Regions from separate parts of the Pantoea sp. X-Soil-YNGN-844 genome, predicted to be linked through region 2. Evidence: predicted binding sites of a transcription regulator. Region 2 holds the regulator's gene; the other holds the start of a gene.
What was found. The regulator LexA, encoded in region 2, represses DNA repair genes until DNA is damaged. The targets are predictions, from matches to a motif close to TNCTGTATGTACATACAGNA.
Positions count from the first base shown of each region.

Region 1: AC6I8C_RS06185 (DNA translocase FtsK 4TM domain-containing protein) is a predicted target of LexA. The motif match lies at 4,659-4,678, and genes of this name have one in related genera.

Region 1 covers NZ_AP036007.1:1,350,623-1,357,068, reverse strand. The annotation lists gene AC6I8C_RS06195 (replication-associated recombination protein A) at 1-166, opposite strand, end outside; gene lolA (outer membrane lipoprotein periplasmic chaperone LolA) at 174-785, opposite strand; gene AC6I8C_RS06185 (DNA translocase FtsK 4TM domain-containing protein) at 963-4,598, opposite strand; gene lrp (leucine-responsive transcriptional regulator Lrp) at 4,717-5,211, opposite strand; gene AC6I8C_RS06175 (hypothetical protein) at 5,387-5,587, opposite strand; gene trxB (thioredoxin-disulfide reductase) at 5,732-6,446, shown strand, end outside.
Region 2 covers NZ_AP036007.1:317,532-323,977, forward strand. The annotation lists gene plsB (glycerol-3-phosphate 1-O-acyltransferase PlsB) at 1-2,079, opposite strand, end outside; gene AC6I8C_RS01360 (diacylglycerol kinase) at 2,208-2,576, shown strand; gene lexA (transcriptional repressor LexA) at 2,682-3,296, shown strand; gene dinF (MATE family efflux transporter DinF) at 3,396-4,718, shown strand; gene AC6I8C_RS01375 (CsbD family protein) at 4,875-5,087, shown strand; gene zur (zinc uptake transcriptional repressor Zur) at 5,152-5,673, opposite strand; gene AC6I8C_RS01385 (conjugal transfer protein TraF) at 6,125-6,446, shown strand, end outside.

The sequences.
Region 1 (6,446 bases), 1.0 Mb from region 2:
ACAGGATCATCGAGTGCAGGTGCCCTGCTTCAATCGCGCGCGGCAGAGGTTTGCCCGCACCCAGCAGATGTTGCTGACCAATGTACTGTTTCAATGTTTCTGGCCGCATACGCGCGGCCAGAGGTTTGAAATTTTCGGTGGAAAAATCCAGGGACAGGTTACTCACCGTGACCTCACTGACGTTGGTCGTCCACCGTCACGCCTTTAGGCGGTGTGAACGTGAATTTATCCGGGCTGATAGCACCATTCTGCTGGCTTTTCAGCTGGTAATCACTGCGCTGGCCATCCTGTTCGATAGCGCTGAAGCGGTTAATGGTGCCGCTGGAGGTCACCTGAATGGTGAACTGTTTCAGGTTGCCATCGCTGTTTTTCGGTGTCAGCTCGAAATTGTCACCCTGCTGTTTAATGTTGTACTGCTTCCAGTCATTCGACTGGTTGCGGGCAATCAGCATAAACGGCGTATTGCTGGTCGCATTCTGCAGCAAGCTAACGGTCGCCTGCTCAACAAATGGATTGTAGAACCACAGCGATTTGCCGTCAGAGATGATGATGCTTTCGTCCGGCGCGGTCATATGCCAGTTAAACAGGCTGGGACGTTTAACCCACAATTCGCCTTCACCATCCTGTACATTGGCACCGCTGCTGTCGGTCACTTTTTGCGTGAAGCTGGCGTGGAAGCTGCTGACCTTGTTGAGGCGCTGTTGCAGATCACTGGAAGCATCAGCCAGAACGCTGGCCGAAGAAAAGGTGGCCAACAGGCCCAGAGCGATTACGCGTAATTTCATCTGCTTCAATTCCTTATTTAAACGTTCCCATCGATAACTGCATTAAGCCTGGTCGCCGTTCCGTCATCAGAACAGAGGAAAAAGCCGAAAACTGATCCAGATATTGGGGTTAACCGCGTAAAAACAATGAGCCAGTCGGAACTGGCTCATCAAGTAGTGTTTCAAAACATTTAACCGCTACATATCATGAGGCGGTGGGGACAGCACTTCACGGTTACCATTGTGCCCTGGTGCAGAGACGATACCCTGCGCTTCCATCTGCTCAATGATACGTGCCGCGCGGTTATAGCCGATGCGGAACTGACGCTGAACGCCTGAAATCGAAGCACGGCGCTTATCAACCACAAAGCCGACTGCCTGATCGAACAGCGGATCAAGTTCTTCATCGCTATCGATGCCACCGGCACTTTCGCTCTCTTCGCCTGCCGTAATACTATCGATATATTGCGGACGACCACGTGCTTTCCAGTCCTGAACCACCGCATGCACTTCCTGGTCACGCACAAAGGCACCGTGAACACGAACCGGCAGTGAGGAGTTTGGCGGCATGTAAAGCATGTCACCCATTCCCAGCAGTGACTCCGCACCGCCCTGATCAAGAATAGTACGTGAGTCTATCTTGCTCGAAACGGTAAAGGCGATACGTGTGGGGATGTTCGCTTTGATCAGGCCAGTAATGACATCCACGGATGGACGCTGTGTTGCCAGCACCAGATGGATACCCGCAGCACGGGCTTTCTGTGCAAGACGCGCAATCAGCTCTTCAACCTTTTTCCCCACTGCCATGATCAGGTCAGCAAACTCATCGACCATCACCACGATATAAGGCAGTTTCTCCAGCACCGGCGGGGTCATATCCATGCTGTCGCCCGGTTTCCAGAACGGATCAGGAATCGGACGGCCCATCGCTTCGGCCTGCTCCACTTTTTCGTTGTAACCCGCCAGGTTACGTACGCCCAGCGCCGACATCAGCTTATAGCGACGCTCCATTTCACCAACGCTCCAGCGCAGCGCATTGGCTGCATCCTTCATGTCGGTGACAACTTCGGTCAGCAGGTGCGGAATGCCTTCGTAGACCGACAGCTCCAGCATTTTCGGGTCGATCATAATGAAGCGAACTTCTTCCGGTGTCGCTTTGTAGAGCATGCTGATAATCATGGCATTCACGCCCACGGACTTACCGGAACCGGTAGTACCGGCAACGAGTAAGTGTGGCATTTTCGCCAGATCGGCCACGACCGGCTGACCGGCAATGTCTTTACCCAGCACGACGGCCAGTGGCGATGGATTGTCGCGGAATTTAGGGCAATCCAGGACTTCACGCAGATAGACGGTCTGACGATGTTTGTTTGGCAGTTCCAGACCCACATAAGGTTTGCCAGGGATCACTTCCACCACGCGAACTGCGACAGTCGAGAGTGATCGTGCCAGGTCGCGCGACAGGTTAGAGATACGTGCTGCTTTTACACCCGGTGCCAGGTCAAGCTCGAAACGGGTGATAACCGGGCCAGGCGAGATGCCAACCACTTCGGCTTTGACGCGATAATCGCCTAAGCGTGACTCCACCAGACGGGCAGTCTGCTCCAGCGAGAACATATCAACCGGCTCTTCCTCTTCAGGTGGCGCCGTCAGCAGATCCAGCGAAGGCAGTGGCGTGGACGGTTTCTCCAGTGGCTGCTCATGGCGCATCAGGAACGGGTGGATCAGGCTGTCATGCAATGAAGGTTTCGCTTCTTCAACTGGCTCAACGGCTGGCGCGCCATAAGACGGCGCAGAATAAGCCGGGGCCTGAGGCGACGCTGGTGCAGCATATGCAGGCGCAGACGGCGCGGTATAACCCGCTTCAGGCTCTGCTGGCCTACCATAAGCAGATGCAGAATAGGCCGGGGCCTGCGCTGCCGCTGGTGCATGATAAACAGGCTCTGCGGGTGCCGCAGGCGTCACTGGCGCACTATAGGCAGGTTCTGCCGGTGCAAAACGGGCAGGTGCAGGAACCTGAGCCGGTGCCTGAGGGCTTGAGACCTCACTCACCTGCTGCCACGGTTCGTGTGAAGCCGCAGGGGCTTCCGGCTCCGGCGTCGCAGCAATGGTAAACAGCGGTTCAGACGGGCCGTCATCCACCAGATCTTTCATCGGTGAAAAATCGAACGCTGAGGCAGTATCAATATTCAATACCGGCTCGTTTCTCACTTCAGGTTCATAGCGCTGCTGTTGCTGCTCGGCGAACTGACGCGCCAGAGCATCCTGCTGCTGCGCATCCTGCTCATCTTCTTCGTCCTGCTGCCAGCTGGTGCCGTAACGCTGCTGCTGTTCAGACTGGAAGGCCTGACGCAGTTCAGCCTGCTGCAGTGCCTCTTCTGCATCAGGTGCAGTGGAAACCGACGTAGCCGGGGCCGCTTCACTCTCTTCCGCTTTGGCTTTCTCTTCAGCCATGCGTTGCGAAGGTAACTTAATGCCATAAGAGGCCAGCTCACGACGCGTAGGCAGCTTTACCGGATTAGGACGCGGCAGCGCCGGTCCGATACCCTGCTTAACCTGCGGGTTCAGATTGGTTTCAGGTGCCAGGTCGAAAACGGGTGCAGTGCGTGTGGCCGCCGTAGCGGCAGCGGTGACTGTTGCGGCCGCAGGGGTCGCTGATGTGTCACGCCAGTTACCCATTTTAGGTTCGTCATCATCATAAGCATTGAACGACGGCGCAGCCGGGGCTTCGTCTGGCATTTCAAAGTGGTAAAGCGGTGGTGGAGCTGCGGCTGCAGAAGCACTCTGCGCCGTCGTTGGGGCCGTCGTTGCACCATAGGATGCAGGGGTGCTCTGTGCAGATGCTGGAGCAGGTTGTGCCGTCGGCGATGCAGGCACTGCTGCTGACGCGGCAGGCACCGATGCAGTAAAGGCCGCTGCAGCAGGTGCCGTGTTAATCGGTGCCGCAGGAGCGATGGTCACGTCTGCAGCTTCCGCAGTGGCGGCTACCGCTGCACTGGTTGCGGCCGCCGCTTTCGCCAGTAGCGGATCCGGCTGTGACGGCAGAGGCTGAGTGGCAGCACGTGGCGCGGAAAGCAGCACATCCTCTTCCTGATCGGCAGCACGCGGAGCAGATAGCAGCACGTCATCATCCTGATCGGCGGCATGCAGAGCAGGGACATCCGCATAATCTTGCCCCTCCCGCTCGTCATCCTCTTCCTGCCAGGGTTCATCGTGACGTGAACGGTTGCTGGCAAACGTCAGCACGCCCATGACAACGCCGCCAATTCTCTCTGCAATGGTAAGCCAGGACCAGCCGGTATACAGGGTTATTCCTGCCGCCCAGACGCAGAGCAGCATCAGCGTGCCGCCAGCCGGACTAAACCAGGGAGCAATAGCATTACTAACCAGGCTGCCAATCACGCCACCTGAAGCAAAGTACCAGATATCATCCGCGTTCAGCGCTGCCATACCACAGGTCGTGACCACCAGCGCAAGAACGCCAATTAAGCGTAACCCGACGGCAAAGTAGTCAAAATAGTCCTGGCTGTCGCGCTGACGGAAAGCAATCCAGCACAAGCCCAGGATGACGGGTGGAATGGCGTATGCCATCACACCAAAGATGAAGAGTAAGGTGTCAGCCAGCCAGGCACCGACGCTGCCGCCGATATTGTGGATAGGTTCATGCCAGGCCGTTTGCGACCAGCTCGGATCGGAAGGGTTAAAACTGACCAGTGAAACCATCAGGTAAATGGCAAACAGCGCCACCAGAATGAGCAACGCTTCCAGCAGACGACGTCCACTGCTCAGCGATTGTAACGAAACGTCTTTATCTTCTGTATATTCCTGGCTCAAGAGGACTCTCCAGGTGCCTGTAAAGTAAGAAGCAACAGCGTCGGGCAAGCCCGACGCTGATCCTGTATGAATGCACAGGAGTGTACCGAAATCTCACAGGTTTTGCACCTGCCCCGCATCAGCGAGTTTTGATCACCAGTCGATTGCTCTGTTTGACCTCTTCCATCACCACATAAGTTCGCGTGTCGTTTACGCCCGGCAGGCGCAACAGGGTTTCACCCAGCAGCTTACGGTAGGCAGACATATCAGGTACGCGCGTTTTCAGCAGGTAGTCGAAATCGCCGGAAACGAGGTGACACTCTTGAGTTTCCTCAAGTTTTTGCACAGCGGCGTTAAATTGCTCAAACACATCCGGCGCACCACGATTCAGAGTAATCTCAACGAATACCAGTAGAGAAGCATCCAGATAGTGCGGGTTTAACTGCGCAGTGTAACCAAGAATAAATCCCTGGCGTTCGAGACGGCGTACACGCTCAAGACATGGCGTAGGCGATAAGCCTACGCGTTTGGAAAGCTCTACGTTTGAAATACGACCATCTTTCTGAAGTTCATTCAGAATGTTCCTGTCAATTCTGTCGAGGTCTTTCCCGGGGCGTTTCTTATTGTCTACCATTATTATTGTCTCTCTTAATTCCTTCCCTTTACCTGCCACGCCCTGAAAACGCTCAATGTTCGGGGCATTTTTGAAGTGAGCTAACAGAGCCTGTGATCTGACACTTATCGATATGACGCATGTTGTCTGTCCACATCATGCGTCATTATCCATATCAGGCTGCTTTTATTCGGCGTTACACGCAAAACAGGCGAGGAAAACCTGTTTTGTTCCGATAAATGTTATTCGCTTCTGATAATGTTTTCGCAAAAGCGCAGGCGATTGTCAAAGTAAAATCACCAAATTCAGGACAAGATGCCAGACAGACCGCTGGGTATCTGTTTTTAAATGAGTATTTTTCCACTTCTGCACCCTTTAAAGCCGATTTTTGCCCCATTCTGGCGCATTGACCAGGCAAAACCGCCGCTCATCGTCTACGCCACTTGCAGCTATCGTTAACAAAATTGGCTAAGTCTTGTTATTGTCGCAGGATATTCCCTACAATCGCAGGCTATGTCAGCCGAATGAAACTGAGGAACGCATGAGTACGGCCAAACACAGTAAGTTACTCATTCTGGGCTCCGGCCCAGCGGGTTATACCGCAGCCGTTTATGCTGCACGCGCCAACCTGAACCCGGTGCTGATCACCGGTCTGGAAAAAGGCGGACAGCTGACCACCACCACTGAAGTGGAGAACTGGCCGGGCGACCCGCACGATCTGACAGGTCCATCGCTGATGGAGCGCATGCACGAGCATGCCGAAAAATTTAATACTGAGATCATTTTCGATCACATCCACACCGTTGATCTGCAGAACCGTCCGTTCACCCTCACTGGCGACAGCGGCGTATACACAGCAGATGCCCTGATCATCGCAACTGGTGCATCAGCACGCTACCTGGGTCTGCCGTCTGAAGAGGCGTTCAAGGGCAAAGGTGTCTCTGCCTGTGCAACCTGTGACGGTTTCTTCTATCGCAACCAGAAAGTCGCAGTGATTGGCGGGGGTAACACGGCCGTTGAAGAGGCGCTCTATCTGGCGAACATCGCGGCTGAAGTGCATCTGATTCACCGTCGTGACAGCTTCCGCGCAGAGAAGATCCTGATCGACCGGCTGATGGAAAAAGTGCGCAATGGCAATATCGTGCTGCACACCCATCGTACGCTGGAAGAAGTCACAGGCGATCAGATGGGTGTGACCGGTCTGACACTGCGTTCTACCCAGAACAGTGATGAAACAGAAGCGCTGGAAGTCGCGG
Region 2 (6,446 bases):
GCGTGCCGCAGTAAAGCGCAACTCACCGGCTTCGAAGGTAATCAGGCCCTGACGCGCCAGCTCCTGACTGATATCGGTCAGCAGTTGCGGCAGCTCATCGGTCTGCCAGCGCAGGAACAGTTCGCTCTTCAGCATCGGGTAGATCAGGCTCACCTGACGCAGCAGTTCGGCTTCAGTCAGCGTCTGATGCTGCTGAACTATGGCGGCAATCAGCGACGGCATCACCAGCATGTGATGAATATTGTTGCGATAGTAGGTCATCAGCACCGCCTGCTCACGCGGCAGAATGATGATGTCGCCAATACTGTCCTTTTCACTCTCAAACTTATTCATACCCATGGCGTGATCCAGCAGCGCTTCCGCTGAAAGATCGGGTACGGTCGCGTTAGGTGAATAAGGCACATTGCGCAGCAACTGGGTATAGCACTCCAGCTGTTCAATCAGCTGTTCACGGGTGAGTGAGCGCTGACGTGACGCCAGCAAAGCGGTAACACAGAGGTTCATGGCATTGGCCGCGCCCGCTTCATTGATACGCACCATCAGACTGGCCGCGATATCATTGACCGTCGGTGTTAACCAGCTCGGACGCTGCGGCTCAATCGGATCGATGGCATCGCGCCATTCCGGCACCTGCTTATTGAGATAGTTGACCAGCGGCAGCGGCTCGCCAAAGTTAACATAACCCTGACCGAGATTGCGCAGCTTGCGCAAGCCACGCACCATCTGCATGAAGCCCTCTTTCTCTTTCGCCGCGCCGCGCAGTTCTTTGGCGTAAGTACCCACTTCCATCACGTGCTCATAGCCGATGTAGATCGGCACCAGCGTGATCGGGCGGTTACCGCCGCGCAGCATCGCCTGCAATGTCATGGCTAAGGTGCCGGTTTTCGGGTCCAGCAGGCGGCCGGTACGAGAACGACCACCCTCGACAAAGTACTCAACCGAATAGCCGCGGGTAAACAGCTCGCCGAGATATTCACGGAACACCGTGGCGTAGAGCTTGTTGCCTTTAAAAGTACGACGAATAAAGAATGCGCCCAGACGACGGAAAATCGGGCCGGCTGGCCAGAAGTTGAGGTTGATACCGGCAGCAATGTGTGGCGGGACCAGGCCCTGATGATAGAGCACGTAGGAGAGCAGCAGATAATCCATGTGGCTGCGATGGCACGGCACATAGACAATCTCGTGGCCATCCTGCGCCAGCTGGCGCACTTTTTCGCCGCCATTGACGTTGATGCCCTGATAGAGACGACTCCAGAGCCAGCCCATCACGCGGTCGGTAACGCGAATCGCTTCATAAGAGAAGTTGGCGGCAATTTCTTCCATCATCTCGACAGCATTCTGCTGCGCTTTCTCATGGGAGATTTTTTTGCTGCGTGCTTCATCTTCGACGGCTTTTTCAATCGCTTTGGATTGCAGCAGACGGTTAAACAGATCCTGACGCGCCGGTAACCGCGGGCCAATCGCCGCCAGCCGCTGACGGGCAAAATGGATGCGCGCCACGCGAGCCAGTTTCTGGGCAATCGACTTATCCGTACCGTGTTCCGTGGCCATGCGGCGCAGCGAAACGGTCGGCGAGAAGCGAACAAAACTGTCGCGTCCGTGCCAGATCACCGCAAAGAATTTCTGTACGCCGTTCAGCACCCGCAGGTGTGGCGTGGCTTCGCCCTGAACTTCACGTCCTGGTGCGCGACCAAACATCACCGTTACCGGCAGCATCTGGATATCCAGCGTAGGATTATTGCGATGCAGATCGAGGTAATCGTGAAAGATTTTCACCGATTCCACGCTGGGCACAAAATAGGGGAAGACGCGCGGGCCATCGTGGATAAATACGTGGCGCGGCAGCAGTGAACCATCAATCTCCAGCGGAGAGAGCGGGTCAGGCAGATGATGCCGCAGACACTGCGCGCGTAAAGTCAGTAAGTCGGCCTTCGAATCGTAAGGCAAAACATACATAATAGGTCGGGTCGGATCCAGACCATGTTCAGACACGGGATCGGCCGGAATGGCCTTACTTTTTACCAAAAACGACAGTGGTAAATTAAGCAATTTGTAATAGAGTTTACGCCAACCTGACATAGACAACATGAAGCCTCTTGTTAGCAAAGCGCCGCAAGCATACCAGAAAGTGCAGCGAAGATCTGTGGTGGTGCCAATTGCACGCAGCCCAGACATTGACGTCAATCCGATAAAAGGGTTCCCACATCATGGCAAATAATGCCACCGGACTTATCAGAATAGTTAAAGCCGCAGGTTACTCCTGGCAGGGACTGCGTGCCGCCTGGCAACATGAAGCGGCGTTTCGTCAGGAAGCCCTGGCTGCGCTGGTCGCCATTATTATCGCCTGCTGGCTGGATGTCGATGTGGTCTCACGCATCCTGATGATCGGGGCAGTGGTGCTGGTCGTCATTGTTGAAATCCTTAATAGCGCCATTGAAGCGGTCGTTGACCGCATCGGTCAGGAGCATCATCCGCTGGCGGGCCGGGCCAAAGATATGGGCTCTGCGGCGGTACTGATCAGCATCTTACTGGCACTGTTTGTCTGGATCGCGCTGCTCTGGACACATTTGCGATAAGCGTTCCATATCGCGCCGGAAGCCGCGTTTTGCCTGACAATCGGTTTCCATTTCGCCAATACCTGTATATACTCACAGCGACTGTATAAACAACCAGGGGGCGGGATGAAAGCATTAACCAGCAGGCAGCAGCAGGTCTATGACCTGATTCGCGACCATATTTCTTCAACAGGCATGCCGCCTACGCGCGCAGAGATTGCTGCACAACTGGGCTTCCGCTCACCGAATGCGGCAGAAGAGCACCTGAAAGCGCTGGCGCGTAAAGGTGTCATTGAGATCGTTTCGGGTGCATCGCGCGGCATTCGTCTGTTAATGGAAGAAGAAGCCTCAGAAGGCATACCGTTGATTGGCCGGGTTGCTGCCGGTGAGCCGATCATGGCGCAGGAACATATCGAAACCCACTACAAGGTCGATCCGGGCCTGTTTAAGCCGTCTGCCGACTTCCTGCTGCGCGTCAGCGGAATGTCGATGAAAGATATCGGGATTATGGATGGCGACCTGCTCGCGGTACATAAAACCCAGGATGTGCGCAACGGCCAGGTTGTCGTTGCCCGCATCGATGATGAAGTCACCGTTAAGCGCTGGAAAAAGCAGGGTGCTATCGTGCATCTGCTGCCTGAAAACAGTGATTTTGACCCGATTGTTGTCGATACCCGTGCACAGTCCCTGACCATTGAAGGTTTGGCGGTTGGCGTGGTGCGCAACGGCGAGTGGCTCTGATTTTAGGCCTGCGTGCATTCGCCTTTTCTGATGCTATTCTGTCTGCCCTAATTTTGTCGCTGACTGTTTTGCGCAGCGACACCGAGCACGGAACGGCGAATGCGCTTTATCACGGCAACCGATAAAAATCTCTGGCGGCTTGCGCTGCCGATGATCCTTTCAAATATCACCGTTCCCTTACTGGGAGTGGTCGATACTGCAGTTATTGGTCATCTCGACAGCCCTGTCTATCTTGGCGGGGTTGCGGTCGGGACCACGGTGACCAGCTTCCTCTTTATGCTGCTGCTTTTCCTTAGAATGAGTACGACTGGCCTTACGGCGCAGGCGTTTGGTGCGGACGATAAAACCGCGCTGGCACGCGCACTGACGCAGCCGCTGATCATTGCGCTGCTGGCAGGTGTACTGTTCATCGCTTTACGTTATCCGATTATTCAGCTGGCGACCCATCTGGTTGGCGGTAATCCCGCGGTACTGGAACAGGCGGCGCTGTTTATTCAGATTCGCTGGCTCAGTGCGCCTGCTACGCTGGCAAATCTGGTCATTCTGGGCTGGCTGCTGGGCGTGCAGTATGCGCGCGCGCCGGTGATCCTGCTGGTGGTGGGCAATGTGGTTAATATCGTACTCGATCTCTGGCTGGTCATAGGCCTGCACTGGGGTGTCGCGGGTGCGGCAACCGCCACGGCGCTGGCGGAGTACATTACGCTGGGTGTCGGCAGCATCATGGTCTGGCGGGTCCTGAAGCTGCGTGGTATTCCCCTGAGCCTGCTGAAGCAGAGCTGGCGCGGTGACAGCGGCCGGCTGCTGCGGCTGAACCGGGATATCATGCTGCGCTCACTGATGCTGCAACTCTGTTTCGCCTCGCTGACCGTGCTGGGCGCGCGGCTGGGCCCGGATGTGGTGGCAGTTAACGCGGTATTGCTGATGTTCATCACGTTCACGGCCTATGCGCTGGATGGCTTCGCCTACGCGGTTGAAGCGTTTGCCGGCGAGGCGCATGGTGCAAAAGATGGCGGCAAACTGCGGCGCGTCTGGCACTCTGCCTGTCGGCAGGCGGTGGTGGTGGCGCTGTTCTTCTCGCTGATCTATGCCATTGCTGGCCCGCAGATTGTTACCCTGTTGACCTCCCTTCCTTCGCTGCAACAAAGTGCTGACCGCTATCTGGTCTGGCAGATCGTTATGCCGCTGATCGGTGTCTGGTGTTATCTGCTGGATGGGATGTTTATCGGCGCGACGCGCGGACGTGAGATGCGTAACAGCATGGTGGTAGCAGCAGCAGGCTACTTTCTGACGCTGCTGAGCGTACCGGCGCTGGGCAATCACGGACTGTGGCTGGCGGTAACGGTTTTCCTGGCGCTGCGCGGTCTGTCACTGTGGCTCATCTGGCGCAGGCACTGGCGTCAGAACAGCTGGTTTGATGCCTGACGCTGTACAGGCTGATACAGATTATTCCGTATTATTCCGGGTTTGTGAATCTGGCTACTACAATTAACTTTATCCGGCGCAGTTAACCAGCGCTTTATATCGTTATTTTGTTAAGTAACAAGATAATCATTAAACCCCGAGGATTGGAGGTCTGCCATGAATAAAGATGAAGCGAGCGGCAACTGGAAGCAGTTTAAAGGCAAAATGAAAGAGAAATGGGGCAAGCTGACCGACGATGACATGCAGGTTATCGAAGGCAAACGCGATCAGCTGGTCGGCAAAATCCAGGAACGTTATGGCTATGCGAAAGATGAAGCAGAGCGTGAAGTGACGGACTGGGAAGGCCAGAATAAAGACCACCGCTGGTAATGCAGCGCTGATCAGTTAACACGTTCCGGTGCACCCGCACCGGAACCACACAAAGATGCGCCAGTTACCCGCGTTTTCCCCGCTTTTTACCCTCATCCTGATGATCGTGTTCGCAGCTTTCATGGTGCGTACAGGCTTCTACTGCAGCACAATTTTCACACAGGCCATGCGCTTCAATCACACTGTGGCGTAAAGCGAACTGCGCTTCACCCGCCAGCGTCGCGATAATCTTCTCCACGCCCTGCGCCTGTTTCTCCGTTACCGCTGCACAGCGGTCGCAGACCAGCATCACTGAGGTATGCGCCGGTGCCTCAAAGTGGTGACACATGACGTAGCTATTGTTGGACTCCACCCGATGAATGAAACCCTGCTCCAGCAGGAAATCGAGTGCCCGATATACGGTGGGGGGCTTGGCCTGCGGTTCGTTGATGCGGAGTTGATCCAGCAGATCGTAAGCGCTGATCGAGCCTGGCTGTTCGGCCATCAGGCGCAATACCTCAGCACGCTGCGAAGTCAGACGTACACCGCGCTGCAGGCACATTTTTTCAGCCTGAATCAAAATTTGCTGCGACGTCATGTTTGTCATGAAAAATTCTCCGCTGGATAAGTGATGTTATTTTATCACACATAGTTTTGCGGCGCCGATGTTCGTTTTCGCCTGTTAAAACAGCATTATTTGCCTGATAAAGCAGCATTTTAAGAATTTCAGCCGCTATCTATCTCAAATCTGACGAGAAATCAGATCCATTCTCAATCGACATGAAGCGGAATTTGTTGGCATTTTGCTTTGCATCTCACTGAGTTAAGAAGTAATGTTCAGAAAGACTTAAGGAAAGTCTGGCAGTATTTGAAATAACCCGACACAGTCTGAACAATTACAACGGTTTTTTGATTGGAAAACGTCCAATCCTTTGAATTAAGACACTGTTTCCTTTGAATTCACAGCAATAACGCGTTAGCCAGGGTTCACAATAGGGCTAACAAACTATTCAGTCGTTGAATGTTTCAATGACAATTTCTCAGGTGATGGCAGGCAAATGGTGAAAAAATCCGCTCAACGTTCAGCGCTGAATTATTCCGCTGCAGCGACCGCGCTTTTCCTTTCTTCTTCCGCCATGGCGGCAGGGACCTGGTATGATGCACGTAATGACGCCATGGGTGGCACCGGCGTAGCATCTTCTGTTTATGGCTCAGCAGTGCTGGCGAACCCGGCATTAATGACGCGTGCTAAATCTGACGATAACGTCAGCATTATTATTCCCTCGGCAGGTATTCAGGTTACTGACAAAGATAAGCTGATCGATAAAGTCGATGATATTACCGACACCGTGGATCGCTATCGCGACGTGATTGGTAACC